Regions from separate parts of the Xanthobacter aminoxidans genome, predicted to be linked through region 2. Evidence: riboswitches for the same ligand, from Rfam matches in the RefSeq annotation. Region 2 holds a riboswitch; the other holds the start of a gene.
What was found. Region 2 has a riboswitch for thiamine pyrophosphate ahead of thiO (glycine oxidase ThiO). Riboswitches for the same ligand answer to the same signal wherever they lie in the genome.
Positions count from the first base shown of each region.

Region 1: linked by a shared signal. The riboswitch ahead of thiC (phosphomethylpyrimidine synthase ThiC) and the one ahead of thiO (glycine oxidase ThiO) in region 2 are both predicted to bind thiamine pyrophosphate.

Region 1 is NZ_JBAFUS010000001.1:582,415-597,618, forward strand. Features, by position in the region: gene V5F74_RS02600 (TetR/AcrR family transcriptional regulator) at 1-375, shown strand, start outside; gene miaA (tRNA (adenosine(37)-N6)-dimethylallyltransferase MiaA) at 380-1,327, opposite strand; gene serB (phosphoserine phosphatase SerB) at 1,326-2,225, shown strand; gene V5F74_RS02615 (DUF2865 domain-containing protein) at 2,423-3,595, opposite strand; gene V5F74_RS02620 (TRAP transporter substrate-binding protein) at 3,762-4,850, opposite strand; gene V5F74_RS02625 (CreA family protein) at 5,148-5,621, shown strand; gene V5F74_RS02630 (carbonic anhydrase) at 5,698-6,429, opposite strand; gene V5F74_RS02635 (hypothetical protein) at 6,632-6,949, opposite strand; gene cysS (cysteine--tRNA ligase) at 7,348-8,736, shown strand; gene V5F74_RS02645 (GNAT family N-acetyltransferase) at 8,733-9,230, shown strand; partial or broken gene V5F74_RS02650 (endonuclease domain-containing protein) at 9,280-9,501, shown strand; gene cimA (citramalate synthase) at 9,889-11,487, shown strand; gene thiC (phosphomethylpyrimidine synthase ThiC) at 11,581-13,455, opposite strand; TPP riboswitch at 13,538-13,670, opposite strand; gene bioB (biotin synthase BioB) at 13,819-14,778, shown strand; gene V5F74_RS02670 (hypothetical protein) at 15,007-15,204, opposite strand, start outside.
Region 2 is NZ_JBAFUS010000001.1:1,439,960-1,455,163, forward strand. Features, by position in the region: gene fba (class II fructose-bisphosphate aldolase) at 66-1,130, shown strand; gene rpe (ribulose-phosphate 3-epimerase) at 1,405-2,097, shown strand; gene cysW (sulfate ABC transporter permease subunit CysW) at 2,167-3,039, opposite strand; gene cysT (sulfate ABC transporter permease subunit CysT) at 3,039-3,905, opposite strand; gene V5F74_RS06485 (hypothetical protein) at 4,094-4,447, opposite strand; gene V5F74_RS06490 (aspartate-semialdehyde dehydrogenase) at 4,692-5,726, shown strand; gene V5F74_RS06495 (DMT family transporter) at 5,790-6,677, opposite strand; gene V5F74_RS06500 (Trm112 family protein) at 6,873-7,085, shown strand; TPP riboswitch at 7,147-7,246, shown strand; gene thiO (glycine oxidase ThiO) at 7,316-8,455, shown strand; gene thiS (sulfur carrier protein ThiS) at 8,461-8,667, shown strand; gene thiG (thiazole synthase) at 8,721-9,512, shown strand; gene V5F74_RS06520 (thiamine phosphate synthase) at 9,549-10,145, shown strand; gene V5F74_RS06525 (carbonic anhydrase) at 10,237-10,989, shown strand; gene V5F74_RS06530 (EF-hand domain-containing protein) at 11,100-11,504, opposite strand; gene rpsA (30S ribosomal protein S1) at 11,660-13,387, opposite strand; gene V5F74_RS06540 (universal stress protein) at 13,733-14,257, opposite strand; gene V5F74_RS06545 (M48 family metalloprotease) at 14,360-15,204, opposite strand, start outside.

The DNA.
Region 1 (15,204 bases), 860 kb from region 2:
TCAGCCGCGGCGGTGAAGCGGGAGGACCCGCCGGCCGAGCAGCTGAAGCAGTTCATGGTCGCCCACGCCCGCTTCCTCGCCGACAATTACGATTGCTTCGTCACCATGCTGGTGGGCTTCTCCGGCATGGCCAATACCGGGCTGAAGGGCGATGCCCTCGCCTTGCGCGACGCCCATGAGGGCCTCCTGCGCCGGATCATCGCCGATGGCGTGACGGACGGTTCGTTTCGCGAGGTGGGCGCGGCCATGACCGGGCGCGCGGTGCTCTCGCTGCTGAGCTGGATGGTGCGCTGGTTCAAGCCCGGCGGCGGCAAATCCGCCGAAGAGGTCGCGCTGGAATATCACGATCTGCTGGTGCGCGGGCTGGTGGCCTGAGGCGTCACCCCCCTCCCCCCTCCATGCTCTTCATCAGCACATCGAGCCCTTCGTCGGGCGTTGCCTTTGGCCAGTCGGGCATCTGGTGGCGGAAGAAGGTGGCCTGCCTTTTGGCATAGCGGCGGGTGTCGCCCTGGCCCTCGGCGATGGCCTCGGCGAGGGACATCTCCCCCTTGAGATAGCGCGTGAGGGCCGGCGCGCCGTGGGCCTTCAGCACCGTGCGGTCGGGGGCGAGGTTGCGCGCGGCGAGCGCACGCACCTCCTCCAGCGCCCCGGCGGCCATCATGGCCTCGAAGCGCGCATCGATGCGCTGGCGCAGTGTCTCCCGGTCCACCTCCAGCACGATCTTCGCGCAGGCCGCCGCATCGAGCACCGGCGGCTGGGCGTCCTTCTGCCAGTCGGTGAGCGAGCGGCCGGTGGCGTGGATCACCTCCAGCGCGCGCAGCACCCGCTGGCGGTCGTTCACCTTCAGCCGTTCGGCACTTGCGGGATCGACCGTGGCGAGGCGGGCGTGGAGGGCGGCGCTGTCCAGCGCCTCGGCCGCGCCGCGCACCTCGGCGCGCACCGCTTCGGGAATGGCGGGAATTTCGGCAAGCCCCTGCGTCAATGCGCGGAAATAGAGCCCCGTGCCGCCCACGAACACCGGAAGGCGCCCCGCCGCCTCCGCCTCGGCGAGGGCGCGTTTCGCATCCTCCAGCCAGCGGCCGACGGAATAGTCCGTGTCCGCATCCACATGGCCGTAGAGGCCGTGGGGCACCTGCGCCATTTCCGCGACGGTCGGCCGCGCCGTGAGCACCCAAAGATCGCCATAGACTTGCATGGAATCTGCATTGAGGACGATGCCGCCCGTCCGCTCGGCCACGGCAAGCGCGAGCGCCGACTTGCCGCTGGCGGTCGGACCTGCGATGAGCACCGCCAACGGTTTTCCCCCTTCGAGCTTTGAAAATGCCATGGCCTATGTCGCGACGCTGATTTCAAACCCATCTGCCCCGGCTTTGACCTACGAGGCAATCCATGCCGCCCTTTCCGTGCTGCCGCAGGCGCAGGATCCGGTGGTGCTGGACGAAGGCGTGGCGGTGGATATCCACTTCGTCCCGGAACTTGCCGCCGATGCGGGCGCGCTGGCGGATGCGGTGCGCGGCGCGCTGAATGGCGCGCCCATCGATGTGGTGGTGCAGCTGGAGACCGGCCGGCGCAAGCGCCTGTTCCTCGCCGACATGGATTCGACCATGATCGGGCAGGAGTGCATCGACGAGCTGGCTGACCTCGTGGGCCTGAAGGCGCATGTCTCCGCCATCACCGAGCGTGCCATGCGGGGCGAAATCGCCTTCGAGCCGGCCCTGCGCGAGCGCGTGGCGCTGCTGCGCGGCCTGTCCGCGGGCGTGGTGGGCGACGTGCTGCGTGAGCGCATCACACTGACCCCCGGCGGGCCGGAGCTGGTGGGCACCATGAAGGCCAACGGCGCCTATGCCGCCCTCGTCTCCGGCGGCTTCACCTTGTTCACGCAGGAGATCGCCGCGCGCATCGGCTTCGACGAGAACCGCGCCAACGAGCTGCTGGTGGAAGACGGCACGCTGCTGGGTGCGGTCGCCGAGCCCATCCTCGGCCGCGACGCCAAGCTCGCGACGCTGGTGGAATTGCGCGACCGGCTGCACCTCGCCCCGTCCGAGACCATGGCGGTGGGCGACGGCGCCAACGATCTCGCCATGCTGGGAGAGGCGGGCCTCGGCGTCGCCTATCACGCCAAGCCGGCGGTGGCAGCGGCGGCCCATGCCCGCATCGACCACGGCGACCTCACCGCGCTGCTCTACATGCAGGGCTACAGAAGCAGCGAGTTCCGCACCGCCTAAGGGCATCGCCCGGCGCGTCCGGGCGATCCACGGGTCGGCCGGGTCGGATGGCCGGTCAGCGCGCAGGCGGAGGGGTGGATCGCCCGGAACCCGGCTGTTGCCGGGTCCCGCTCTCATCAACGGAAGTCGGCAACAGCCGACTTCCGGACAAGCCGGGCGATGACGCGGGCTGAAGGCGGGTCAGACTCCCGCGCGCCTTACTGCGCCGTCCCCTGCCCTGCTGCGGCGGTGCCCTGCTGACTCAAGGCGTTCTGGGAGCGCGGCAGGGGAATGACGCGCACCTTGCGCTGCCCCGGCTGTTCGGATTCCGGGGCGAGAGGGGCGGCGACGGTGGCGGCCACCGGACCACCGGCGGCGGCTTCGGCCGCGGCGGTGCTGCCCGCCGGCGGCTTGGCGCCGGCCTTGCCCTTGGGTTGATCGGCGGGGCGCGGCGCGGACATTTCGCGCGCCTGCTCCTCGGTCACGAGGATGTCGCCCTTGCGCAGGGTGGTCTCGTCCTCAAGCCCGGCGAGGGCCTGCGCCCAGGACTGGCCGGCCGGCTTGCAGGTGCAGGAGGGCACCAGTTCCTTGCGGTAGCGCAGGGCGTTGGGCAGCGACATGTAGGACTGGCCGGAGATGCTCACCGCGGACTTGATGTCGCCGCTATAGGTGAAGAGCTGCGCATCCGAGCCCGGGCACAGCCGCTTGCAGAGCTGTTCGTCCTGCGCGTAGCGGCTGGAGTTGGTGGCGCTCGCCATGGGGAAGAAGTAGCCGTCGCAGGTCCTGACGCACACGGTGCGCGAGGAATAGGTCTTCGGCGTCTCCAGCGGCATCAGGTCAAGGTCGGGCGAGGTTTCCTCGCTCTGGGGCTGCTGGGTGCCGAAAATGGCCTCGAAGAAGTTCTTCGGCTTCGCCGGCTCGGCGGCGCGGCGGGCGGCCTGCACGGCGGCGGTGTATTGCGGGCCGCAATTGTTCTGGGCAAGGGCGATGATGAGCGCCCGGCGCTGGCCGCCATTGTCGGTGCCACCGCGCTCAAGCCCTGCGATCTGCGACCTCAGGCGCGAGACCTGATCGTCGATCTGGTCGCACTGGGGCGGACGGGGCGGCCCCTGGAAGATGAGAAAGCCGCGCGGCGCATCGCAGCCCATGCCGCGCGCCTGGGCGGACAGACGGTCGAGATCGCCACGGAGCTTGGCGGCCTGCGCCTGCTGGTTGGCGACGCCACCGGCGCTGCGGTCGAGGGCCATCAGCGAACCTTCGAGCTGCTGGCAGGTGGGGCTGCCGGCCTGCGCCAGCGCGGTGCCCGCGGTGGTGAGGGCGACCATGAGGCCCAGCGCCAGACGGCGCGCAGCACCTCGCGCAGCCGTTCCACGGGCTGCAATCCGGGCCATCCGAATGGCGCCGATCCCTCGCGCGGACTCCATCCTCAGCTCTTCTCTCCACTGGCGCCGTGCCGATCCGGCGCCCCTCTATAGACCGACAGCGGGGGACAATGGTGACGAAACTGTGGCCCCTCTCCGGAAGGTGAGGGGCCAGCCCGGTTGCGTTCCGGCGCGCTCAGCCGCGGCCGCGCGAGCGGATGTTGTAGCTGTCGTAGGCATATTCCGCGATCTGCCACCACACCAATTGATCGGCGCGGATGGCGAGCATGGAATCCAGCGCCTGCTTGAACGCCGGGTTGGTGGCGGCCAGCTCGTTGTACAGCTCGAAGGACGCCTTGTAGCCCGCCTCCATGATGGACGCCGGGAACGGCTTCAGCTCCACGCCCTGCTGCACCAGCCGGCGCAGCGCCGGGGGGTTCACCGAATCGTACTTGGCCAGCATCCAGTTGTTGGCGGCCTCGGCGGCATTGCGGACGATGGCCTGGTAGTGCTTCGGCAGCGCGTTCCACTGGGCATTGTTGATGACGAGGTGCAGCATGGCGCCGCCCTCCCACCAGCCGGGATAGTAGTAATACTTGGCCACCTTCACGAGGCCGAGCTTCTCGTCGTCATAGGGGCCGACGAACTCCGCCGCGTCGATGGAGCCGCGCTCCAGCGCCGGATAGACGTCGCTGGGGGCGATCTGCTGCGGCACCACGCCGAGCTTCGCCAGCACCTGCCCGCCGATGCCGCCGATGCGGAACTTCAGGCCCTTGAGGTCGGCGACGTCGTTCAGCTCCTTGCGGAAGAAGCCGCCCATCTGGCAGCCGGAATTGCCGAGCGGCATGCCGGTGACATTGTACTTGGCGAGCACGCCGTTGATGATCTGCTCGCCCCCGCCGAAGAACCACCAGGAGTGCTGCTGGCGCGAGTTGAAGCCGAACGGCACGCCGGTGCCGAAGGCCAGCGCGGTGTCCTTGCCGGTATAGAAATAGGTCGCGGTCTGGGCGCACTCCACCGAGCCGGTGGAGACCGCATCGAGCGCCTGCAGGCCCGGCACCAGCTCGCCGGCCGGGAAGGTCTGGATCTGGAAGCGGCCGTCGGTGGCCTCGGCCACGTACTTGGCGAAGATCTGCGCCGTGCCGAAGATGGTGTCGAGGGAGCGCGGGAAGGAGGAGGTGAGGCGCCACTTCACCTCGGGCTGGGTCTGCGCGAGGGCGGGGGCGGCGACCGCGCCGGTGGCGAGCGCGGTGGCGGACGCGCCAATGAAATGGCGGCGCTTGATCTCCATGGATGTGCTCCTCGGGCCGGTTGATCGGCTCTCTAGGTTGGGGCGAAAACCGTGCGATGGGGCGAAAGGGGTGTCACGCGGCGCGGCGGCCGTCAATGTCGGCAATCGCCGGAGGAGTGATATTGCGCCGCTCTTCCGCTGCGGTCGGGGCATCCCATATGTCGGGGGCCCGCCTGTGGCAGCTTACCGGGGAGTTCCATGACGCACGCTGTCTCGACCATCCGTCCCACCCTCACCCGCCGCCTCGGCCGCCTCGCGCTCGCGGGCGCGCTGGGCGTCACGCTGGGTGTCATGGCGCTCGCGGGCGGGCCGGCGCTGGCGCAGGAGCCGAACCTCATCTTCCGCAAGTCCACGGTCTGGAAGTTCCTGACCCCCGACGACAAGCTTGCCGTCTACGGCATCGACGATCCGGTGGTGGAGGGCGTCGCCTGCCACTACACCACCCCCGAGAAGGGCGGCGTGAAGGGCATGGTGGGCCTCGCGGAGGAAGTCTCCGACATCTCGCTGGCCTGCCGGCAGGTGGGGCCGATCTCGTTCAAGTCGAAGTTCGAGCAGGGCGACGTGGTGTTCCGCGAGAGCCGCTCCTTCTTCTTCAAGAAGATGCAGATCGTGCGCGGCTGCGACACCAAAAGGAACGTGCTTGTCTATCTCGTCTATTCCGACAAGTTGATCGACGGCAGCCCGAAGAACTCCACCTCCACCGTCCCGATCATGCCGTGGGGCGGCAACACCGACGTGCCGAAGTGCGGGGACTTCCTGAAGTAACGGGAAGAGAAACGCCGCGCGCACAGGCGGGAGATCACCTCCGCCCCGGGCGCGCGGCGCATGCGTCAGAGGCAGGTCAGAGGAAGTTCACCTTGCCGGTGCCGATGTCGTACATGGCGGCGGCCGACTTCAACCTGCCGGCGGCGGCCCGCTCCGACAGGATCGGTGCCGCGGTCTGGGCCAGCTTGGCGTTCATCTTCACGTTCATGTCGCTGGCGGCGGCGAGGAGATCGGACGGGTTGCTCCGCATGGCCTCATAAACCGCCGGGCGGATGGCGTTGACGAGGCTCGGCAGGTGGCCGGGCGGCAGGGTGTTGTCCTTGATGGACGTGATGGTCGCCTGAATCGCGCCGCACGAGGCATGGCCGAGCACGACGATGAGCTTCACGCCGAGCACCGCGGTGGCGAATTCCAGGCTCGCCAGCCCGTTTTCATCGATGAAGTTGCCGGCCACCCGCACGATGAACAGTTCGCCCGGCCCCTGGTCGAACACCAGTTCCGGGACCACCCGCGAATCCGAGCAGGCGACGATGGCCGCGAACGGCTGCTGTCCCGTCGTGCGCTGCAGGCGGCCGGCGGAATAGTCCGCCTGCTGGGGCGTGCCGGCCACGTAGCGGGCATTGCCGTCCACCAGGCGCTTCATGGCTTCATCCGGAGTGACCGGCGTGGCCGTGCCATAGCCACCGCTCGACTGGGCGAAGGCGGAGGCGGCGAACAGCGGCGCGGCCGCAAGGGCCAGTCCACCCGCCAGTCCGCCGGCAAGCAGGCGTCGGCGTCCGATGGACGGTGATGAACACGTCTCGCACATGGGCGATCCTCTCCCGGTCACTGTGTTTGAGGCCTGTTTGGACCCGCCCGCAGCGGTGCCGCTGGGGCAGGCCGGGGCCGAACATAGCTGATCCGGGCACGAAGCATCAGGCCCGGCGATCACAAAACGCGGACCTAAAGCTTTGCCATGAAATGGCATTTCGGGTTCGATGGGACCATCCGGGCGATCGCGCGCAGCCGGGCTACCGCGAGCAGGTGATGGCCACCGTTTCCGGGCAGAGCGGGCCGGTGCAGGTCGTCGCCGGCGAGGCGACGCTGGAGGGGGTAAAGGCGGAGGCAGGCACCGCCACGCGGCCGAAGTCGATGACCTGCGTGTAGGCGTGGCTGCGGCACCAGGCTTCCGCCACCTTCCGCCCGCACGGCGCGCCGGAGGCGAGGCAGGAATCGATGTTGGAGCCGTCGGAATTGTCGATGAGGAAAATGCGCGTCTCCGCCATGGCCGGCGCCATCAGCGACAGGCTCGCCACGGCACCGGCGGCGAGGGTTCGGATCAGCGGCATGGACAGGTCGGCACCTCTTTGACAGGCGCGTCCCGAACGCGGCGGCGCGCTTTCGGGTCACGGGCGGGATCATCGGATGCGCCCCGACCCCCGCCCGGCGCAACTCAGCCGGGGATAGACGCTCACCAAGGGGCAGGTCAAGCTGGGGAAGATAACGATATCCGGAGGTGCCGGGCCGCGCCGGGCGGCGTGAAACATCTTGACGAGCGCCCGCGCCCGAACCATTGTCCCGCGCCATGAACGGCGGTCTCGTCACCATCTGCGCCATTGCGGCGATTATTTGCGGTTAGCCGAAAAGCTGGCCGCGGCCGTCCTTTGCTCATCTTCTTAGACAAGGATCTGGACGCCCCGGCCGGTGGACCGGCTTGGCGCTTGTGCGCCATTCGGGGGAACGATCCATGGAGCTCAGGCTCTACAACACGCTGACCCGCTCGAAGGACCTGCTGCGTCCGCTCGATCCCTTGAACGTGCGCATGTATGTGTGCGGGCCGACGGTCTACGACCATGCCCATATCGGCAATGCCCGCCCGGTCATTGTCTTCGACGTGCTGTTCCGCCTGCTGCGGCGCCTCTACGGGGCGGAGCACGTCAAGTACGTCCGCAACATCACGGACGTGGACGACAAGATCAACGCCCGCGCCGCCGATCGCGCCATCTCCATCCGCGACCTGACGGAAGAGACCTATCGCTGGTTCCGCGAGGACACGGCGGCGCTGAACTGCCTGCCGCCCACCGTGGAGCCCCGCGCCACCGAGCATATCGAGGAGATGCGCATCCTCATCGAGCGGCTCGTCGCCTCCGGCCACGCCTATGTGGCGGAAGAGCATGTGCTGTTCCACGTGCCCTCCATGCCGGACTACGGCCGCCTCTCCCGCCGCTCGCTGGACGAGATGATGGCCGGCGCCCGTGTGGACGTCGCCCCCTACAAGCGCGACGCCATGGACTTCGTGCTGTGGAAGCCGAGCGCCGCGGGCGTGCCCGGCTGGCCCTCGCCCGCCGGCATCGTCACCCCCGGCCGCCCCGGCTGGCACATCGAGTGCTCGGCCATGAGCTGGAAGCACCTGGGCGAGACCTTCGACATCCATGGCGGCGGCATCGACCTCGTCTTCCCGCACCACGAGAACGAGATCGCGCAGTCGCGCTGCGCCTTCCATTCCGGCGTCATGGCGCAGATGTGGATGCACAACGGCTTCCTGATGCTGGAAGGCGAGAAGATGTCGAAGTCCCTCGGCAACTTCGTCACCATCCGCGAGCTGCTGGACGAGTGGCCCGGCGAGGTGCTGCGCCTCGCCATGCTCTCCACCCATTACCGCCAGCCCATCAACTGGACCCGCCAGGGCCTCGGCTTCGCCGCCAAGACGCTGGACAAATGGTATCGCGTGATCGGCGACGTGGAGGCCGAGACCGGCGACGCCAACCCCTTCGAGACCGAGATCGCCGACCGCCTGTCCGACGACCTCAACACGCCCTCCGTCATCGCCCACCTGCACCACCTCGCCGAAGTGGCGGAGCACGAGGACACGTCCTCCGCTCTGCGCCGCCGCTTCAAGGGCGCGGCCAACCTGCTGGGCCTGCTCGGCGATACCGAAACCGGGTGGCGCGCGCGGCAGAAGGAGGGCATTGCGCTGGACGAAGGCGTGATTGCCGGCCTCATCGCCGACCGCATCGCCGCCCGCAAGGCAAAGGACTTCAAGCGCGCCGACCAGATCCGCGAGGAGCTGGCCGCCAAGGGCATCGTGCTGATGGACAACAAGGACGGGACCACCAGCTGGGAGGTGTCGCGATGAGCGCCATCGCTTTGCGCCCCTACCTCCCGGCCGACGCGCCGGCACTGGCCGACCTGTTCCGCGCCGCCATCGCCGAGCTGACCGGCGAGGATTACGACACCGAGCAGCAGGACGCCTGGGCCGCCAGGGCCGACGACGCGGAGGCCTTCGCCGCCCGCCTCGCCGCCAGCCTCACCCTCGTCGCCCTGCGCGGCAAGACGGTGGCCGGCTTCGTCTCGCTGAAGGACAATGCCCACATCGACATGCTCTATGTGGCGCCCGACGCCGCCGGCACCGGCGTCGCCAAGGCTTTGTGCGACGCCGCCGAGACGCTCGCCAAGGCGCGCGGCACCCGCAAGCTCACCGTGGACGCCAGCGACACCGCCCTCGGCTTCTTCCAGAAGCGCGGCTACGAGCCCCAGCGCCGCAACATGGTGCCGCTGGCCGACACCTGGCTCGCCAACACGGCGATGACGAAGACGCTGGGGGAGGACAATGCCGGCCCCCGGCACTGAGGCACCCGCTCCGGCGAAGCGGTCTCGCGCCCGTGCGCTGCGCGAGACGATGACCGATGCCGAGCGGAAACTGTGGCAAGTGCTGCGCGACCGCCGGCTCGAGGGCGCGAAGTTCCGCCGTCAGGTGCCGGTGGGGCCGTATGTGGCGGACTTCCTGTGCTTCCAGCACCGGCTGGTGGTGGAAGCGGACGGTGGGCAGCATGCGGAGTCGGCGCGGGACGCGGTGCGCGATGCGTATCTGGCGGCCAACGGATTTCGCGTCCTGCGGTTCTGGAACAACGACATCCTCCTGCGGACCGAGTCCGTTCTGGAGGCGATTTATCAAGCTCTGAGAGCCACCCCTCACCCCCAACCCCTCTCCCGCAAGGGGAGAGGGGAGGCAGGGCGGGGCAACCCCTCTCCCCTTGCGGGAGAGGGTGGATCGCGGCGCAGCCGCGAGACGGGTGAGGGGGCTGGCGCCGCAAAAGCAGGCGCCGAGGCGGGTCCCGCGATCACCCCTCACCCCCAGCCCCTCTCCCGCAAGGGGAGAGGGGAGGCAGGGCGGGGAGACCCCTCTCCCCTCGCGGGAGAGGGTGGATCGCGGCGCAGCCGCGAGACGGGTGAGGGGGCTGGCGCCGCAAAAGCCGATGCCCGAGGCGGACGGGGGAAAGAGAAAACAATGCCGACGAAAGAACGCCTCTACCTCTTCGACACCACCCTGCGCGACGGGGCGCAGACGAACGGTGTCGATTTCACCGTGGCCGACAAGCTCAGGGTGCTCTCCCTGCTGGACCGGTTGGGCGTGGACTATGTGGAGGCCGGCTATCCCGGCGCCAATCCCACGGACACGCAGCTTTTTGCCGAGAAGCACGAGGCGAAGGCCCGCCTCACCGCTTTCGGCATGACCAAGCGCCCCGGCCGCTCCGCCTCCAACGACCCCGGCGTGGCGGCGCTGCTGGCGGCCCATTCCGATGCCATCTGCTTCGTCGCCAAGTCCTCCGCCTATCAGGTGCGGGTGGCGCTGGAGACGACCAAGGAGGAGAACCTCGCCTCCATCCGCGAGAGCGTCGAGGCGGCCATTGCCGCCGGGCGCGAGGCGCTGGTGGATTGCGAGCATTTCTTCGACGGCTTCAAGGAAGACCGCGACTTCGCCCTCGCCTGCGCCCGCACCGCCTATGAGGCCGGCGCGCGCTGGGTGGTGCTGTGCGACACCAATGGCGGCACCCTGCCCCACGAGGTGGAGGCCATCGTCGCCGAGGTGGTGAAGGTGGTGCCGGGCACCAATGTGGGCATCCACGCCCACAACGACACCGAGCAGGCGGTGGCCAATTCGCTGGCCGCCGTCCGCGCCGGCGCGCGGCAGATCCAGGGCACGCTCAACGGCCTCGGCGAGCGCTGCGGCAACGCCAATCTCTGCTCGCTCATCCCCACCCTCTTGCTCAAGAAGGATTATGCGGCGCGCTTCGACATCGGCGTGGGCGAGGAGGCGCTGGGCGAATTGGTCCACGTCTCCCGCACGCTGGACGAGATGCTGAACCGCGCCCCCGACCGCCATGCGCCTTACGTGGGCGAGAGCGCTTTCGCCACCAAGGCCGGCATCCACGCCTCGGCCATCCTGAAGGACCCCGCCACCTACGAGCACATCGCCCCGGAAAAGGTGGGCAACCGCCGCCGGGTGATGGTCTCCGACCAGGCCGGCCGCTCCAACGTATTGTCCGAGCTGGAGCGCCTCGGCGTGCCGGTGGACAAGAAGGACCCGCGCATCTCCCGCCTTCTGGAAGAGGTGAAGGAGCGCGAGGCGCTGGGCTATTCCTACGAGGCGGCGGACGCCTCCTTCGCCCTGCTGGCGCGGCGGATGCTTGGCTCGGTGCCGGACTATTTCGCGGTGGAGCGCTTCAAGGTGAATGTGGAGCGGCGCTACAACGCGCAGGGCGAGCTTGTCACCGTCGCCGAGGCCATCGTGAAGGTGAAGGTGGACGACGAGACCATGATCTCCGCCGCCGAGGGCAACGGCCCGGTGAACGCGCTGGACGTGGCCCTGCGCAAGGATCTCGGCAAGTACCAGCCCTTCATCTCCGGCCTGCATCTCACCGACTATCGCGTGCGCGTGCTCAACGGCGGCACGGAGGCGGTGACGCGGGTGCTGATCGAGAGCGCGGACGAGACCGGCGACCGCTGGACCACGGTGGGCGTCTCCCCCAACATCATCGACGCCTCCTTCGAGGCGCTCTTGGATTCCATCACCTGGAAGCTGCTGAAGGAAGGCGCGCCGGCCTGACGGGCTCGCGAGCCGGAATGTGAAAAGGCCGGGCTGCGAAGGCCCGGCCTTTTCTTTTTTCAGTCCTGCGCTGGAGCCGTCAGCGCCCTGCCCTCACTCCGCCGCGGCGGGCGGGGGCGGCGCGACTTCCGGGGCGGGCGTGTAGATCAGGCCGCCGCCGTCGCGGAACTTCTGGGCCATTTCGGCCATGCCCGAGGAGGCGAGGTTGTCGGCCTGGGCGCGGGCGATGTCGCCGGCTTCCAGCTTCAGCTCCTGCGAGATCTTCATGGAGCAGAACTTCGGCCCGCACATGGAGCAGAAGTGCGCCACCTTGGCGCCCTCGGCGGGGAGCGTCTCGTCGTGGAAGCGCTCGGCCGTCTCCGGGTCGAGCGAGAGCGCGAACTGGTCGCGCCAGCGGAAGGAGAAGCGGGCCCGGGAGAGCGCATCGTCGCGGATGCGCGCGGCCGGGTGGCCCTTGGCGAGGTCGGCGGCGTGGGCGGCGATCTTGTAGGAGATGACGCCGGTCTTCACGTCGTCGCGGTCGGGCAGGCCGAGATGCTCCTTCGGCGTGACGTAGCAGAGCATCGCCGTGCCGAACCAGCCGATCATCGCCGCGCCGATGGCGGAGGAGATGTGGTCGTAGCCGGGGGAGATGTCCGTCACCAGCGGGCCGAGGGTGTAGAACGGCGCCTCGTGGCAGACCTTGAGCTGCTTCTCCACATTCTCGCGGATGAGGTGGAGCGGCACGTGGCCGGGGCCCTCGATCATCACCTGGCAGTCGTACTTCCAGGCGATCTCGGTGAGCTGGCCGAGCGTCTCCAGCTCGGCGAACTGCGCGGCGTCGTTGGCGTCGGCGATGGAGCCGGGGCGCAGGCCGTCGCCGAGGGAGAAGGCCACGTCATACTGGGCGAGGATCTCGCACAGCTCTTCGAAATGCTCGTAGAGGAAGCTCTCCTTGTGGTGCGCGAGGCACCACTTGGCCATGATGGAGCCGCCGCGCGAGACGATGCCGGTGACGCGGTTGGCGGTGAGCGGCACGAAGGGCAGGCGCACGCCGGCGTGCACCGTCATGTAGTCCACGCCCTGCTCGGCCTGCTCGATCACCGTGTCGCGGAAGATCTCCCAGGTCAGGTCCTCAGCGACGCCGTTCACCTTCTCCAGTGCCTGATAGAGCGGCACGGTGCCGATGGGCACCGGCGAGTTGCGCATGATCCATTCGCGGATGGTGTGGATGTTCTTGCCCGTGGAGAGGTCCATCACCGTGTCGGCGCCCCAGCGGGTGGCCCACACCAGCTTGTCCACCTCTTCCGCCACGCCCGAGGTCACGGCCGAATTGCCGATGTTGGCGTTGATCTTCACGAGGAAGTTCCGGCCGATGGCCATCGGCTCGGTTTCGGGGTGGTTGATGTTGTTGGGGATGATGGCGCGGCCGCGCGCCACTTCCTGCCGCACGAATTCCGGCGTGATCTCGGCGGGGATCGCCGCGCCGAGGCCCATGGCCTGATGGTGGGGGTGGGCGCCGCCGTTCACCTTGGCGAGGTTCTCGCGGGCGGCGACATATTCCATCTCGGGCGTGATGATGCCGGCGCGGGCATAGGCCATCTGGGTCGGGCGCTTGCCCGCCTTGGCGCGCAGCGGCCTGCGGCCGGAGAGATCGAACTGCGGCAGGGTGGAGGACTGGCCCTCCTTCAGGCCGTTGTCCTCGGGGCGGACGGCGCGGGCCTCCACCTCTTCCACGTCGCCGCGCTCGCGAATCCACTGGGCGCGCAGCTGCGGCAGGCCCTTGGTGAGGTCGATGACGGCATCGAGGTCGGTATAGGGGCCGGAGGTGTCGTACACCTTCACCGGCGGCTCGGACGGATCGGTCAGCGCGATCTCGCGCATGGCGACGCGCACGTCCGGCCGGGTGGCGGAAACGAACACCTTGCGCGAATGGGGCAGCGGCCCGGTGGTGACTTTCAGGGAGGACGTCGAGGCTTCGTCCAGCATTGCGGATCTCCGTTCAGCTTGCGCTTTCAACGAGAACCGGGGTGTTGAGCTAGGAGACGGGTGCGGAGCGACGCTGAGCGCCGGGAAGCACAAGTTCCGATCCCTTCGCCGGTATGACCCGGATCAGGTTCGAAGGGTCATCGCGGCGCCGCGGAGCATGACCCCCGCGAACTTGCGATATCTCAGCCCCTTCCGGGACCCCCCTTGGAACAGTGACACTGTGATGTATACGAAAGCCCAATGTCAACGCTGCACTGCAGCACGCGCATAGGTCAAGTCACCCAATTGGGAATGCCGGCGGTATTGGAACGCGCCGCGAAGCCGACTAGACCAGCCCTCCCACATCGCAAGGAGCATGGGCATATGGGCATGGCTGAAGACGGCACGATCCGCCACGACTGGACCGTTGACGAGATCGCGGCCCTCATGGACCTGCCCTTGCTGGAGCTGGTCGGCCGGGCCAATGCCGTCCACCGCGCCAATCACGATCCCAACGAAGTGCAGCGGGCGAGCCTGCTCTCCATCAAGACCGGCGGCTGCCCGGAGGATTGCGCCTATTGCTCCCAGTCCGCCCGCCATGCGGAAGTGGACCTGACGCGCGAGAAGTTCCTCGATCCCGCCTCCGTCATCGCCCTCGCCGGGCAGGCGCAGGCCAACGGCGCCGAGCGCTTCTGCATGGGCGCGGCGTGGCGGCGGGTGAAGGAAGGGCGCGAGTTCGACGCCGTGCTGGAGATGGTGCGCGGCGTGCGCGGGCTCGGCATGGAAGCCTGCGTGACGCTCGGCATGCTGGAGCCGCATCAGGCCCAGCGCCTCGCCGAGGCCGGGCTCACCGCCTACAACCACAATCTCGATACGGGGCCGGATTTCTACGGCGAGATCGTCACCACCCGCACCTATGCGGACCGCATCGACACCCTCACCTGCGTGCGCGCGGCGGGCATCGAATTGTGCTCCGGCGGCATCATCGGCATGGGCGAGACCATGCGCGACCGCGCGGCCATGCTGCAGGTGCTGGCGGGGTTCGATCCGCATCCCGAAAGCGTGCCGGTGAATGCGCTGGTGGCGGTGGAAGGCACGCCGCTGGCCGATCGCCCGCCGGTGGACCCGCTGGAGATCGTGCGCATGGTCGCCACCGCCCGCCTCGTCATGCCCGCCTCGCGGGTGCGCCTCTCGGCCGGACGCGCTGCCCTCAGCCGCGAGGCGCAGATCCTGTGCTTCCTCGCGGGGGCGAATTCGGTGTTCTACGGGGACACGCTGCTCACCACCCCCAATGCCGGCCTCGGCGCGGATGCCGCGCTGTTCGAGGCCATCGGCGGCGCCTGATGGGCGGGGGTAGGCGGAGATCAGGAGACCCTCGCACCCCGGACGCATGCAGCGATCAGCGGAATGCGAGCCGGGGTCCAGCGCAAGAAACCGCCGCAGGCGCTTCAATTCAACGGCTCAGGAGAATCGCCGGCTGCGCCGGACTCTCCCCTGGTCCCCGGCTCAGCGCTCCGTCTGCGCCGTCGCTTGGCCGGGGAGCGAGGCAGCCATGGGCCGCCTCGCCACGTTTCACGCCGCGAGGTGAGCGTGGTGCAGGCGCACCCGGTCGTGGTTGCGCGACTGGGCGCGGTCTTCCTTGTTCGGGCGCTGCTGGGCCTTGACCTGGCGCAGCACCTCGTCGAGCCGGGTGAGGGCATCGCTGGCGGCGTGCTCCTCGCGGCTCGATCCCGCCTCCCAGGCGGCCTCGTTGCGGAAATCCTCGGCCTG
Region 2 (15,204 bases):
CGGTGCGGACGGAACCATGGCGCGCGCATCGCGGCGCCGACCTGAACTTTGAAGAGGAGAGGACTATGGCCCTCGTTTCCATGCGCCAGCTGCTCGACCATGCGGCGGAGCATTCCTACGGACTGCCGGCCTTCAACGTGAACAACATGGAGCAGGTGAAGGCGATCATGGACGCCGCCCGCGCCACCGCGTCGCCGGTCATCCTCCAGGGCTCGGCCGGCGCCCGCAAATACGCCGGCGAAGCCTTCCTGCGCCACCTCATCGCCGCTGCCGTGGAAGCCTATCCCGAGATCCCGGTGGTGATGCACCAGGACCATGGCGCCTCCCCGGCCGTCTGCATGGGCGCCATCAAGTCCGGCTTCTCCTCCGTGATGATGGACGGCTCCCTGAAGGAAGACGGCAAGACCCCGGCGGACTACGACTACAACGTCTCCGTCACCGCCAAGGTGGTGGAGCTGGCCCATGCGGTGGGCGTGTCGGTGGAAGGCGAACTCGGCTGCCTCGGCTCGCTGGAGACCGGCAAGGGCGAGGCCGAGGACGGCCATGGCGCCGAGGAGGCCCTCGACCATTCCAAGCTGCTCACCGATCCGGACGAGGCGGCCCAGTTCGTGAAGGCGACCCAGTGCGATGCGCTGGCCATCGCCATCGGCACCTCCCACGGCGCCTACAAGTTCACCCGCAAGCCCACCGGCGACATCCTCGCCATCGACCGCATCAAGGCGATCCACCAGCGCATCCCCACCACCCATCTGGTGATGCACGGCTCGTCCTCGGTGCCGCAGGAGCTGCTTGAGGAAATCCGCACCTATGGCGGCGACATCAAGGAGACCTACGGCGTGCCGGTGGAAGAAATCCAGGAAGGCATCCGCTACGGCGTGCGCAAGGTGAACATCGATACCGATATCCGCCTCGCCATGACCGCCGCCATCCGCCGCGTCGGCGCCAAGAACAAGAGCGAGTTCGATCCGCGCAAGTTCATGGCCGCCGCCATGGAAGAGGCGAAGAAGGTCTGCATCGCCCGCTTCGAGGCCTTCGGCTCCGCCGGCAAGGCCGAGAAGATCCGGGCCATCGAACTGGACGAGATGGCCAAGCGCTATGCGTCCGGCGAGCTGGCGCAGGTGGTGCACTGAGGGGACGGCTGGCGCCCACCCGGCGCCGTGCCTATAGAAGTGCCTGAGGCAGCCACGGCTGCCTCATTCCCCGGACAAGCGACAGCGCAGTTGGAGCGCTGATCCGGGGTCCAGGGAAAGGTCCTGCGCAGCAGGCTCACGTCTGCGAGGGTCATGAAGGGAGCCGCCTTCGGCGCAATATTGCGCTGGGCCCCGGCTCTCCTTCCACTGACGCTCCAGTCGGCCAGGGCACGAGACCGCGCCCCGCCTATCCAGTCGTTAAGGAGAGATCCCCATGGCCCGCGCCTATCCCATCATCGCCCCCTCCATCCTCTCGGCGGACTTCACCCGCCTCGGCGCCGAGGTGGATGCGGTGCTCGAGGGCGGCGCCGAGTGGATCCATTTCGACGTGATGGACAACCATTACGTCCCCAACCTCACCATCGGCCCGCTGATCCTCCAGTCCCTGCGCAAGGCGACCAAGGCGTTCGTGGACGTGCATCTGATGGTGAAGCCGGTGGACGGCATGATCGAGGCGTTCGCAGGCGCCGGCGCCGACCTCATCTCCTTCCACCCGGAAGCGTCCGAGCATGTGGACCGCTCGCTCCAGCTCATCCGCTCCAAGGGCGCGAAGGCCGGCCTGGTGCTGAACCCGGCCACTCCCCTCTCGGTGCTGGACTACACGCTGGATGCGCTGGACCTCGTGCTCGTCATGTCGGTGAACCCCGGCTTCGGCGGGCAGGCCTTCATTCCCTCGGCGCTGGACAAGCTGAAGGCCATCCGCGAGCGCATCGACGCCTCGGGTAAGGACATCCGGCTGGAGATCGACGGCGGGGTGAAGGTGGACAATATCGGCGCCATCGCCGCGGCCGGGGCGGACACCTTCGTCGCCGGCAGCGCCATCTACGGCGCCAAGGACTATGCCGCGACCATCGCCGCCATGAAGCGCGAAATCGCCGCCGCCACGGGCACCGCCGCTGCGGCCTGAGGCTGGCTCAAGCCCGCGCGGCGCCTGAGCGAAGCAATCGGCACCGGTCCAAGACCGGGACCGTCGGTATCAGTGCCCCGGCCGGCGCGGCGCGACGATCTCGCCCCGCGCCCGCTCTGCCCGCTCGATCAGATATTTCGCCACCAGCGTGAACAGGGCGACGCCCGCCAGCACCGTCGCGGCGGCAAAGGCGGCGACGGCGTGGCTGTCCTGATAGAGCAGCTCGATCTGCAACGGCAGGGTGGAGGTCTGGCCGCGGATGTTGCCGGAGACGATGGAGACGGCGCCGAACTCGCCCATCACCCGCGCATTGCACAGGGCAGCGCCGTAGAGCAGCGCGAACTTCACGTTGGGCAGGGTGACGAGCCGCAGCACGTCGAAGCCCGAGGCGCCGAGACTGACCGCCGCCTCCTCCTCGTCCCGCCCCTGCGCCATCATCAGCGGCACCAGTTCGCGCAGCACGAACGGCGCGGTGACGAACAGGCTGGCGAGAATGATGGCCGGCACGGCGAACATGATCTTGATGTCGTGTGCCTGCAGAAACGGCCCGAACAGCCCCTGCGCCCCATAGACGAAGAGATAGGCGACGCCCGCCACGATGGGCGAGATGGAGAAGGGCAGCTCCGCCACCGCCAGCAGCAGGTTGCGCCCGCGGAAGGAGAATTTCGTCACCGCCCAGGCGGCGGCGATGCCGAAGGCGGTGTTGAGCGGCACGCAGATGAGGGCCGTCAGCAGCGTCAGCCCCACCGCGTGCAGCGTATCCGGCCGGGCGAGCGCTTCGAGATAGGTGGGCACGCCGCGCGCGAACGCCTCGGCGAAGATGACGGCCAGCGGCGCGATGAGCGCCAGACCGGTGGTCGCCAGCACCAGCGTGAGAATCACCGCGCGCGTCACCGCGCCGTCGCCGACGCGCAGGCGGTGGCGGTTCACGGGACGGGCCATCAGGCATCCCCCATCGCAAACTTCTGATGCCACGCCTGCACGGCGTTCACGATCAGAAGCATGATGAAGGCGAGGCCCAGCATGGTGACGGCGATCGCCGCGGCGGCGGCGTAGTCATATTCCTCCAGCCGGATGAAGGTGAGCAGCGCCACGATCTCGGTGCGGAACGGCTGGTTGCCGGCGATGAACACCACCGCGCCGAACTCCCCGAGCGAGCGGGCAAAGGCCAGCGACGTGCCGGCGAGGAAGGCCGGGAAGATGGTGGGGAAGATGATGCGGCGGAAAATGGTGAGGTCGCTCGCGCCCAGCGTCGCGCCCGCCTCCTCCAGTTCCGGCTCCATGTCCTCCAGCACCGGCTGCACCGTGCGCACCACGAAGGGGATGGAGGTGAAGGCCATGGCACAGACGATGCCGGCCGGGGCGTAGGCCACCTGTATCCCCCACTGCGCCAGCGGCGCGCCGAACCAGCCGTTCTTGGCGAACAGCGCCGTCAGCGCGAGGCCCGCCACCGCCGTGGGCAGGGCGAAAGGCACGTCCACCATGGCATCCAGCAGGCGCTTGCCGGGGAATTCGTAGCGCACCAGCACCCAGGCGAGGGCGAGGCCATAGATGGCATTGAACAGCGCCGCCAGCGCCGCTGTGGTGAGCGTCACCTGGAAGGAGGCGAGCGTGCGCGGCGAGGTGATGATGGCGATGTAACGCTCGAAGCCCACGTCCGCCGCCTTCAGCAGCAGCGCGCCGATGGGCAGGAGCACAATGAGGCCGAGATAGAGCAGTGCGAGGCCGAGCGAGAGCCGAAAGCCCGGAATGACGCTGCGGCGGGGCTGGCGGCTCAGCATCGGCAGCGCGAAGCGAGGGCGGGGCATGGGCTCTTAAGGGGCATCTTGCGCTGGAAGGTCGGGCCGACGGCGCGGCATAGGGCCGTTATGGCGCGCACAAGCGGAAATGTCATGCTTGGCCGGGATAAAAATTAAACACCGATAAATCGCTGTGATTTCGCCGCACAAAAAAGGGCCGCGAGGCGGCCCCTTCCGTCTTCTCCTTCGGCCGAGGCTCAGAAGCCCGGCAGGTCGAAGGCGCCCGGCAGCGGCCAGCGCAGGCCGGTGATGGGGCCGGGGCCGGCGGCGGTGGGCCCATAGGTCGGGTAGAAATAGCCGGGCGGCAGCGCGTAATCGAGGTACGACTTGGAGCCGGGCTTCACCACCGTGCCGGCATCGAGATAGGAGCGGCGCTCCACCACGATGCGGTTGCGCTTCTTCACCGTCTGCGCCTCGGCGCTGTCGGCGGACGCGATGGAAAAGGCACCGGTGGTCGCCGCAATGGCTGCCGCCGCCAGCGACACCGAGAGCGCCGTCTTCAGGCCCGAACGGGCGAAAGCAGCGAAGGTGGTGAACGACGCGAAACCCATGGCATCCTCCCAGATCGGCGCAGGGCCGACCTTGACTGGATTAATAGACGTTTGTCCCCTGCGCAAGGAAACCCGCCTCCTCGGTGCCATGTTCCCGCCTTCTCGACGCCGGCGCGTTGCGTTGACGCAACAGTTCAATGCGCCGATGCCGTGCCCGATCGCGAATCTTCGATTTGCAAGGCCAGGGGGTTCGGCCTAAAAGCACGGTCTTCGGCCGCATGGGCCGAGACATCCGAGGAACATCATGGGTTACAAGGTCGCCGTCGTCGGCGCCACGGGCAACGTGGGCCGGGAGATTCTCTCGATCCTCGACGAGCGGGGTTTCCCCGCGGACGAGGTCGTCGCGCTCGCCTCGCGAAAGTCGCAGGGCGTGGAAGTCTCCTACGGCGATAAAACCCTGAAGGTGAAGGCGCTTGAGACTTACGACTTCTCCGACACCGACATCTGCCTGATGTCGGCCGGTGGAGCCGTGTCCAAGGAGTGGTCGCCGAAGATCGGCGCGCAGGGCTGCGTCGTCATCGACAATTCCTCCCAGTGGCGCATGGACCCGGACGTGCCGCTGATCGTTCCCGAGGTGAATGCGGACGCCATCGTCGGCTTCACCAAGAAGAACATCATCGCCAATCCGAACTGCTCCACGGCGCAGCTCGTGGTCGCGCTGAAGCCGCTGCATGATGCCGCGACCATCAAGCGCGTGGTGGTCTCCACCTACCAGTCCGTCTCCGGCGCCGGCAAGGATGCCATGGACGAGCTGTTCTCGCAGACCCGCGCCGTCTTCGTCTCCGATCCGGTGGAGCCGAAGAAGTTCCCGAAGCGCATCGCCTTCAATCTCATCCCGCAGATCGACGTCTTCATGGACGACGGTTTCACCAAGGAAGAGTGGAAGATGGTGGCCGAGACCAAGAAGATTCTCGACCCCAAGATCAAGCTCACGGCCACCTGCGTCCGCGTGCCGGTCTTCATCTCCCACTCCGAGGCGGTGAACGTGGAGTTCGAGAAGGAGCTGTCCGCGGACGACGCGCGCAAGATCCTGCGCGAGGCGCCCGGCATCCTCGTCATCGACACCCGTGAGCCGGGCGGCTATGCCACCCCCCACGAGGCGGCCGGCGAGGACGCGACCTACATCTCCCGCCTGCGCGACGACCCGACCGTGGACAACGGCATCGCCTTCTGGTGCGTGTCGGACAATCTGCGCAAGGGTGCCGCTCTGAACGCGGTGCAGATCGCCGAGGTGCTGGTGAACCGCAAGCTCATCACCGCCCGTTCCAAGGCGGCCTGAGCCTTCCGGCATTCTGGAAACTGACGAACGGCCCGCTTCGGCGGGCCGTTTGCTTTTGCGGGATCAGCGCGGCCGGGAGCGGGTCCGCTGCGCCACCGCGACCACCAGCGCCACGCCCGCGGCGAAGGCCACGGTTTCTGCGTCCGGCACCTCGCCATTGATGGGCCAGGCGAGTCCCACCGTCACGAAGGTCTGAAGGAGCTGCATCTGGCCGACGCGGGCGATGCCGCCCATGGCGAGCCCGGCATTCCAGAAGAAGAAGCCGATGAGCTGGCTGAAGAGGCCGAGATAGACCAGTGCCGCCCAGGAGGCGCCTGCCACAGTGCCCGCCCCACCCCATGGAAAGGTGAGGAGCGCGAGCGGCAGCGTCACCGGCAGGCAGAGGATCAGCATGAACGCGATCACCTCCCAGCCCGACATGGTGCGCGCGAGGCCGCCGGAGACCGCGTAGCCGATGGCGCAGGCGATGACGCCGAGGAACAAGAGGCTGTCGCCCATCCCCAGCGCGCCGCCCGCGCCGTTGCGCAAGGCGAAGGCCACCACCAGCCCGGCCCCCACCGCGCTCGCGGCAAACAGGCCGAGGCCCGGCCGCTCGCCGGCCAGCAGCATGGCCGCGATGGCCGTGCACAGGGGCAGAAGGCCGAGCACGATGCCGCCATGGGCCGCCGGCACCGTCTGGGTGGCGACGCCGATGGCCAGCGGGAACACGAAGATCAGGCAGGCGGAGGACACGGCGAGGCGCCACAGCACCTTGGGCTGGCCGAACGGCCACGGCCGGCGCAGCGCCAGCACCAGCCCGAGCGCCGCAAAGCCCGCCAAGGCGGCGCGGCCGAAGCTGATGAACCAGGGGCTGAAATCGTGCAGCGCGAAGCGGGTGAGCGGCAGCGTCGCGCCGAACATCACGACCGCGACGAAGCCGAGAAGAAGCCCGAGGGCCAAGCGTCGATCCATTGGGCTCCCGAGGGCGCGATTCCAAGGCCGCTTCATTAGGGGCTGCGGGGGCGGAAAGACAGCGAAACCGCGTGATATGCCCATCAGCGGCCGTGATGTCGCGAAAATCACTGGTGAAAGGCCACCCCGCCGCCGCTATGGTGGCGCGCCGCGGACCCTTTGCCCTCGAAACGCGCGGCACCAAAGAGCGAGAACATGATCCAGTCCCAGCGTCCCGGCCACGACGTCGACCCCAAGCTGCTCGAAATCCTGGTCTGCCCCCTCACCAAGGGGCCGCTGGAATATGACCGCGAGCGCCAGGAGCTGATCTCCCGCGCCGCCCGCCTCGCCTATCCCATCCGCGACGGCATCCCGATCATGCTCGCCGACGAGGCGCGCCAGTTGGACGAAAGCGAACTCAACCGCTGAGGTCCGCCTCGTCCCGGGCGCTCCGCCTCTTGCAGTTCTGCGGCCGGCATGAATAAATAACAGACACGGCCTGGGGTGCCGCGCATCATGCGCGGCTGAGATCACACCCATCGAACCTGTCTGGATCATGCCAGCGTAGGGAGATGCCGATGAGCGAGAGCTTGTCGCAGTTTACATTCGCACCTTCATCGCAAGCCGGCTCTGCACCGGCGGGAAAGGCGAAACCGCGTGTGGCCCGTCCCCATGTGGCCATCGTGGGCGGCGGCGTCATCGGCCTCGCCCTCGCGTGGCGCCTCGCCGAGGCGGGTTGCCCGGTGGACCTGTTCGACGCCGGTGAGACCGGGCAAGGCGCGAGCCGCGCCGCCGCGGGCATGCTGGCCGCCTGCGCCGAGGCCGAGCCCGGCGAGGAAGGGCTGCTCACCCTCAACCGCGCCAGCCAGACCCTGTGGCCCGCCTTCGCGGCGGAGCTGGAGCATGCCTCCGGACAAGAGGTGGACCTGCGCACCGAAGGCACCATCACCATCGCCCTCACGGCGGACGATCTCGCTAAGCTGCGCCACCTATTCGCCTTCCAGCAGGGCCTCGGCCTGCCCGTCCAGTGGCTCACCGCCGCCGAGGTGCGTCGGCGCGAGCCCTATCTCGCCCCCCGCCTCGCCGGCGGCGTGCTGAGCCCGGAGGATCATCAGGTCGACAACCGCAAGGTTGCCGCCGCGCTGAAGATCGCCGCGCTGAAGGCCGGCGCGACGCTTCACGAACACACCCCGGTCAGCCGGGTTGAGACCGCCGGCGGCCGGGCCACCGGCGTCGTCACCGGCGAGACCCACCATGCCGCCGACGTGGTGGTGCTGGCCGCCGGCGCCTGGAGCCGGGGTGTGGACATTACCCCGGCGACGCCGTTGCCGGTGCGCCCCATCAAGGGGCAGATGCTTTCGCTGCGCATGGACCCGGCGGCACCCATCCTCTCCCACGTGCTGTGGGCGCCGGGCTCCTATCTCGTGCCGCGGCGCGATGGGCGGCTGATCCTCGGCGCCACCACCGAGGAGAAGGGGTTCGACACCGACCTCACGGCCGGCGGCCAGCTCGCGCTCCTCACCCATGCGTGGCGGGCGCTGCCGACGCTGGAAGAGCTGAGCATCGTCGAGCAATGGGTCGGCTTCCGCCCCGGCAGCCGGGACGATGCGCCCATCCTCGGCCCGAGCCCGGAGGTGGACGGCCTCGTCTACGCCACCGGCCACCACCGCAACGGCATCCTCCTTCTGCCGGTGACGACGCAGGTGATCGCCGACCACATTCTCAGCGGCACCATTGCGGACGTGGCCCGGCCCTTCGGCGCGGAGCGCTTCGGCCCGCCGCGCGCGGCGGCGGAGTGAGCGCCATGCTGGCCCTGAAGGTGAACGGCGCCGAGGAAGCGCATCCCGTCGCCACCGTTGCCGACCTGCTCGTCGCCAAGGGGCTTGAGCCGGAGCGCAAGGGCATCGCGGTGGCGGTGAACGGCGCGGTGGTGCCTCGCCGCACTTGGACCGACGCGCGCCTTTCCGCAGGCGACGCCGTGGAAATCATCGAGGCCAAGCAGGGCGGCTGAGCCCCGGCCGAACAGAACAGAGCGCTCGTGCGCGGGCGCCGGGAAGAAGCACCATGAGCGCGTTCGAAAATCCCAACGCCGATCCCCTCGTCATCGCCGGCCGCACCTTCTCGTCGCGGCTGTTCCTGGGCACGGCGGGCTATCCCAACCAGAAGGTCTTCCTCGATGCGCTGGCCGCCTCGGGCAGCGAGATGGCCACGGCCTCCATCCGCCGCATCAGCCTCGCCGGCTACGAGGAGAGCCTGACGGACCTCCTCACCGGCCGCGTGCACATCCTGCCCAACACCGCCGGCTGCCAGACCGCCAAGGATGCGGTGCTCACCGCCGAACTCGCCCGCGAGGCGCTGGAGACGGACTGGGTGAAGCTGGAGGTCATCGGCGACCGCGAGCTGCTCTATCCCAATGTGGAGGAGCTGCTGAAGGCCACCGAGGAGCTGGTCTCGCGCGGCTTCGTCGTCCTGCCCTATTGCAACGACGATCCCGTCACCTGCCAGAAGCTCGCGGACCTCGGCGCCGCAACCGTCATGCCGCTCGGCTCCATGATCGGCACCGGCCTCGGCATCGCCAATCCGCACATGATCGAGCTGATCTGCTCCCGCTCGCCCGTGCCGGTGGTGCTGGACGCGGGCATCGGCACGGCGTCCGACGCGGCACTTGCCATGGAGCTGGGCTGCTCGGCAGTGCTGCTCAACACCGCGGTCTCCAAGGCGCTCGATCCGGTGCGCATGGCGACCGCCTTCCGCCACGCGGTGGACGCCGGCCGCCTCGCCCGCCTCGCCGGCCGCATCCCGCGCAAGCTGCACGCGGAGGCCTCCAGCCCCGAGTTCGGTCTGGTCGGGAGCTGACCCCTGCCCCATCTGCCGACGCCGCCGCTGCTCCTCATCACCGACCGCACGCTGGCGCGGGGCGATCTGGCGGACGTGGTGGCCGCAGCCTGCGCCGGCGGGTGCAGATGGGTGAGCCTGCGGGAGAAGGACCTGCCGGCCGCAGCGCAGATCGCCCTCTTCGCCCGCCTGCGCGCCGTGACAGCCCCCTTCGATGCCCGCCTGACGCTGCATGGCCCGCCCGCGCTGGCGCAGGCCGCCGCTGCGGACGGCGTGCACCTCTCCGGCGGCGGGGATGCGAAGGCCGCACGGGCGCTCCTTGGGCCGGGGGCCTTGATCGGCCTGTCCACCCACACCCTGGCGGAGGCCACCGCCGCCGATCCGGCCGCGCTCGACTACATCACGGCGAGCCCCGTCTTCCTCACAAGATCCAAGCCGGGATACGGACCGGCGCTGGGGCTTGAAGGGCTCTCGGCCTTCGCCCGCACGAGCGCCGTGCCGGTGGTCGCGCTCGCCGGCATCGACGCAGAGACGGCGCCGGCCTGCCTCACCGCGGGGGCCAAGGGCGTCGCGGTCATGGGGGGAATCATGCGCGCGGACGATCCGCGAGCCGCCTTCGCCGCCCTGGCAGCAGCCGCGTCAGCCGCAATCTGATCCATCCCGGAACAGTATCGGCTTTTGCGAGTATCCCCAGCGCTGGTAAGCTTGGCCGCAGCGGAGGAACCGCCATACAAGGGGCAATTCAATGACCATCAATCGTCGCACGCTGCTTGCGGGCCTTGTCGCCTGCCCGGTCTGCGCCAACGCCGCCCGCGCTTCCGAGGGAGCGCACTGGACCTATGAAGGCCACGGCGGACCGCAGGAATGGGGTTCGCTCGAAAAGGGATTTTCGGCCTGCTCGGTGGGCAGCCAGCAATCGCCGATCAATCTCGAAGGCGCCGTCAAGGCGGAGAGCGCCGGCCCGGTGCTTGCCTGGAAGCCGTTCGCCTACAAGGTGGTGAACAACGGCCATACCATCCAGGCCGACGTGACCGGCGACGGGGGCACCGCCACCATGGGCGGCAAGACCTACGCGCTCAAGCAGTTCCACTTCCACGCGCCGAGCGAGCACGCGATCGACGGCAAGCGCACCGCCATGGAAGCCCATTTCGTCCATGCAGCGCCTGAAGGCGGGCTGCTGGTGGCCGGTGTGTTCATGGTGCCCGGCGCCGCCAATGCCGGCTTCTCCTCGATCATGGCTGCCGCGCCGCGCAAGACCGGGGACAAGACGCTGGCTGCGCCGCTTGATCCGGCCGGCTTCCTGCCGTCGGCGCGCGGCACCTATCGCTACGAGGGGTCGCTGACCACGCCGCCCTGCTCGGAAATCGTGGACTGGAACGTGTTCGGGGCGCCCATCGAGGTGGCGCAGGCGGACATCGACGCCTTCCGCGCCATCTTCCCCATGAACGCCCGCCCGCTGCAGGCGGTGAACCGGCGCTTCCTGCTGCGTCTCAACTGAAGCAGCGACTGGGACAAGGAGCGCCGCCACAGCGGCGCGCCTACACGCTTTTCACTGGGGGAGGACGCCACGCCCTCCCCAGCCGCATCAGGCGCGGCGTGCCGTCAGCTTCACTTGGCGATGAGCAGCAGAAGCTGCTGGCCGGCGGGGGAATCCAGCTCGGCCTCGGTCAGCTTGCCGTCCTTGTTGGCATCGGCATCGTTGAAGCGCTTGCGCACGATGATGAGCCACTCGTCCAGCTCCAGGGTCTTGTCGCCGTCCTTGTTCACGGCGGCCCAATCCTCGTCGGTCAGCCGGCCCTTGGTCTCGGCGGCCTCAAGGGTCTTGTCCTTGTCCGGATTGATGGCCTTGAAGACCTTGGTGCCGAGGTCGATGGCCTCGACGATCTCGACGGTGCTGTCCTTGTCCTTGTTGTACTTGCGAAGGAACTCCTTGCCGGTGAGGGCGAAGGCCGAACCCGTGGCGGCGAGCGAGACCGCGGCGACGACGCCGAGGGAAATCATCCTGCGCTTCATGGCAAACCTCCCATTGACAACCAGACTTGGATACTTCTGCGCTGATCCCAGCACAAGGATGCCAGTCGGCGTCTGAATGGCGCATGGGTTGAAAAAAAGGCCGGTGCAATGCACCGGCCCTTCGTTCTTCAGAGAAATCCGATCGCGTGGAGCGATCAGTCTTCCTTGTCCGCCTCCTCGGCGGTGTCAGCCGTGTCGGCGGCGCGCTGCTTCAGCGCGGCACCCAGGATATCGCCGAGCGAAGCGCCCGAATCCTGCGAGCCGAACTGGGCCACGGCCTCACGCTCTTCCGCGATCTCCATCGCCTTGATGGAGACCTGCACCTTGCGCGCCTTGCGGTCGAACAGGGTGACGCGGGCGTCGAGCTTGTCGCCGACCGAGAAGCGCTCGGGGCGCTGGTCGTTGCGGTCGCGAGCGAGCTCGGAGCGCTTGATGAAGGCGGAGAGGTCGGTGCCGGTGAGCTTCACCTCGATGCCGCCGTCCTTCACGTCGGTGACTTCGCAGGTCACGACAGCGCCCTTCTTCACCTCGCCCGCGTCGGCGAAGGGATCGCCGGCCAGCTGCTTGATGCCGAGGGAGATGCGCTCCTTCTCGACGTCCACGTCGAGCACCACGGCCTTTACCATGTCGCCCTTGCGGTATTCGTCGATCACCTGCTCGCCCGGACGGTTCCAGTCGAGGTCGGAGAGGTGGACCATGCCGTCCACATCGCCATCGAGGCCGAGGAACAGGCCGAACTCGGTCTTGTTCTTGACCTCGCCTTCCACCACGGCGCCGGGCGCATACTTCTCGGCGAAGGCCTCCCAGGGGTTCTGGAGGGTCTGCTTGAGGCCGAGGGAGATGCGGCGCTTGGCCGAATCCACTTCCAGCACCTGAACCTCGACCTCCTGGGAGGTGGAGACGATCTTGCCGGGGTGGACGTTCTTCTTGGTCCAGCTCATCTCGGAGACGTGGATGAGGCCCTCGATGCCGGGCTCCAGCTCCACGAACGCGCCGTAGTCGGTGATGTTGGTGACGCGACCCTTGAAGCGGGCCTCCACCGGATACTTGGCCTCGATGCCCTCCCAGGGATCGCCCAGAAGCTGCTTCATGCCGAGCGAGATGCGGTGGGTCTCGTGGTTGATCTTGATGATCTTGACCTTCACCGTCTGGCCGATGTTGAGCACCTCGGTCGGGTGGTTCACGCGGCGCCAGGCGATATCGGTGACGTGCAGCAGGCCGTCGATGCCGCCGAGGTCAACGAACGCACCGTAATCGGTGATGTTCTTGACCACGCCGTCGATGGCCTGACCCTCTTCGAGGTTCTGCACCAGCTCGTGGCGCTGCTCGGCGCGGGTCTCTTCCAGCACGGTACGGCGGGAGACGACGATGTTGCCGCGACGGCGATCCATCTTGAGGATCTGGAAGGGCTGCTGGTTGTGCATCAGCGGGCCGACGTCGCGGATCGGGCGGATGTCCACCTGGGAGCGCGGCAGGAAGGCCACGGCGCCGTCGAGATCGACGGTGAAGCCGCCCTTAACCTGATTGAAGATCACGCCGAAGACCTTCTCGTTGGCCGTGAAGGCCTTCTCGAGCTTGACCCAGCTCTCCTCGCGGCGCGCCTTGTCGCGCGAGAGGACGGCTTCGCCCATGGCGTTCTCGACGCGCTCGAGATAGACCTCGACCTCGTCACCCACCTTGATGGCGTTCTCGCGGCCGGGGCCGGCGAACTCGCGCAGGGCGACACGCCCTTCCGTCTTCAGGCCGATATCGATGATCGCCAGATCCTTCTCGATGGCGACCACGATGCCCTTGACCACCGAACCTTCATTGGTGTCGGCGCGGCCGAAGCTCTCGTCGAGCAGGGCGGCAAAATCCTCACGGGTGGTTTCTACGGCGGACATTCACGCTCCAGACTTGCTGCGCCGGCATCTCGTGTTGCGAGGCCCGAACCGCTCGGATGCCCGCCATTCCGAGGGAATGACGAACGGCCGCCGCAAAAGCGGCGGGCCGGCGCGAAGGCCGGGCGGCACAGGCGATGAATTGAGTGTCGATGCGCGCTCACAGAAAGCCAGGGCGGGCTGCCTCCGACGATCAGGACCGCGTATACCGCCGGTCCCTGCCCACCCGGGCGGCTCCCCGCTTGAGGGAGCGCGGCCACGAACCGGGCTCACATAGGGCAAAAACCCCGCTGGCGCAAGGGCTCGCGCAATCCTGCTCCCACAAGGCTGGCCGTCCGGAAGGCGCGCTCAGCGGCCGGGGGCGAGGAAGGCCGGGCTGGGCTCGGGCCACTCTACGCTGCCCGCGGGCTTGGCCTGGACGGCAGGGGCCACCTCCTCCCGCACCACCAGCACGGGAAGGCCGGAGTGGGTGAGCACCTTGGTGGTCTCGCTGCCCAGGACGACGGCCGACAGGCCCCGGCGGCCATGGGAAGCCATTACGATCAGGTCGCAGCCCTCGGCTTCGGCGGTGGTGATGATGCCGTGGAAGGGCTGGTCGTCCTCCACATGCACCTGCTTCGCCTCGACGCCCGCTGCGGCGGCGGTGGCGGCGGCCCGGGAGAGCACCGCCTCGGCCTTTCGCCCGGTCTGGCGCCGATATTCGGCTTCCGTATCGGCGATCTGGTCGGCTTCGGTGCTGAAGAGGTGGAAGCGCTCACTGGCGGTGACGATCACAAGCGCCGCGTGGAGCGCCGCGGCGAGCGCGACGGCGTGGGAGACCGCAAGGTCCGACAGCGCCGAGCAGTCGGTGGCGACGAGAATCTTCTTGTACATGGCTCCCTCCCGCAACGAGAGCCGAGATCATAGCAGCGGGGGGCGGCATAGCGGCTTGCGCGCCATCAAATCGCCGGGAGCGGAGAATGGGGCACCCGCCCCTCAGTCGGCTATGATCTTGACCTTCTCGCCATACTTCAGCCGGGCATTGGCATCGAGCCCGTTGAGGATGAGGAAGCGCTCCACCGGGCGGTCGGGCACCTGCATCTTGCCGGCGATCTTCTCCACATTGTCGCCGAGCCCCACCTGGACGATTCGCACGCGCAGCGGCTTCACCGTGTCCGCCTCTCCCGAGGAGACGCGGCGGAAGGTATCGGCGGCGGCGCGGAACTGCTTGTCCAGCTCCGGCGTCAGCTCGCGGGCGGCGAAGATGAGGCGGTAGACGTCCGAGCCGAAGCGGATGGCGAACATGCGGAACGACCACTGGTCGCCGCGCGCCACCGCCGTCGCCGCGCTGAAGCCGTTCACGGTGAGCGATTCGACCGTGTTGATCTCCACCCCGTCGATCCAGCCGGAGGAGAGATATTGCCCCAGGGACTGGTCGGCGGGGATGCGCACCGCATCGAGCCGCAGCGCCTCGCGCCCGGTCTGGGTGGCGCCGAGCACCGCCTGGGAGGTGTTCTCCAGCGAGAAGCCTTCCGGCGCCATGAAAGTGAAGCCGAGCTTGGGGTGCAGGAACTTGCGGCCGCGGACGAAGCCTTCCTTGGGATCGTCGCCGTAGACCATGCCGTTGATGACGCTGAAATAGGCGCTGCGGTCCCGCTCGCCGTCCGACGGCCCCGCCGCCGGGGCATATTGGCGGGCATTGGCGATGGCGATGGAGATACGCTCCGGCGTCGCCGGGTGGGACGACAGGAAGTCCATGTCCGGCGTGGTGGAGGACGAGCCGGAGAAGGCCGTGCTCTTCATCTCCGAGAAGCGACCCATATCGGTCAGGAAGCGCGAGG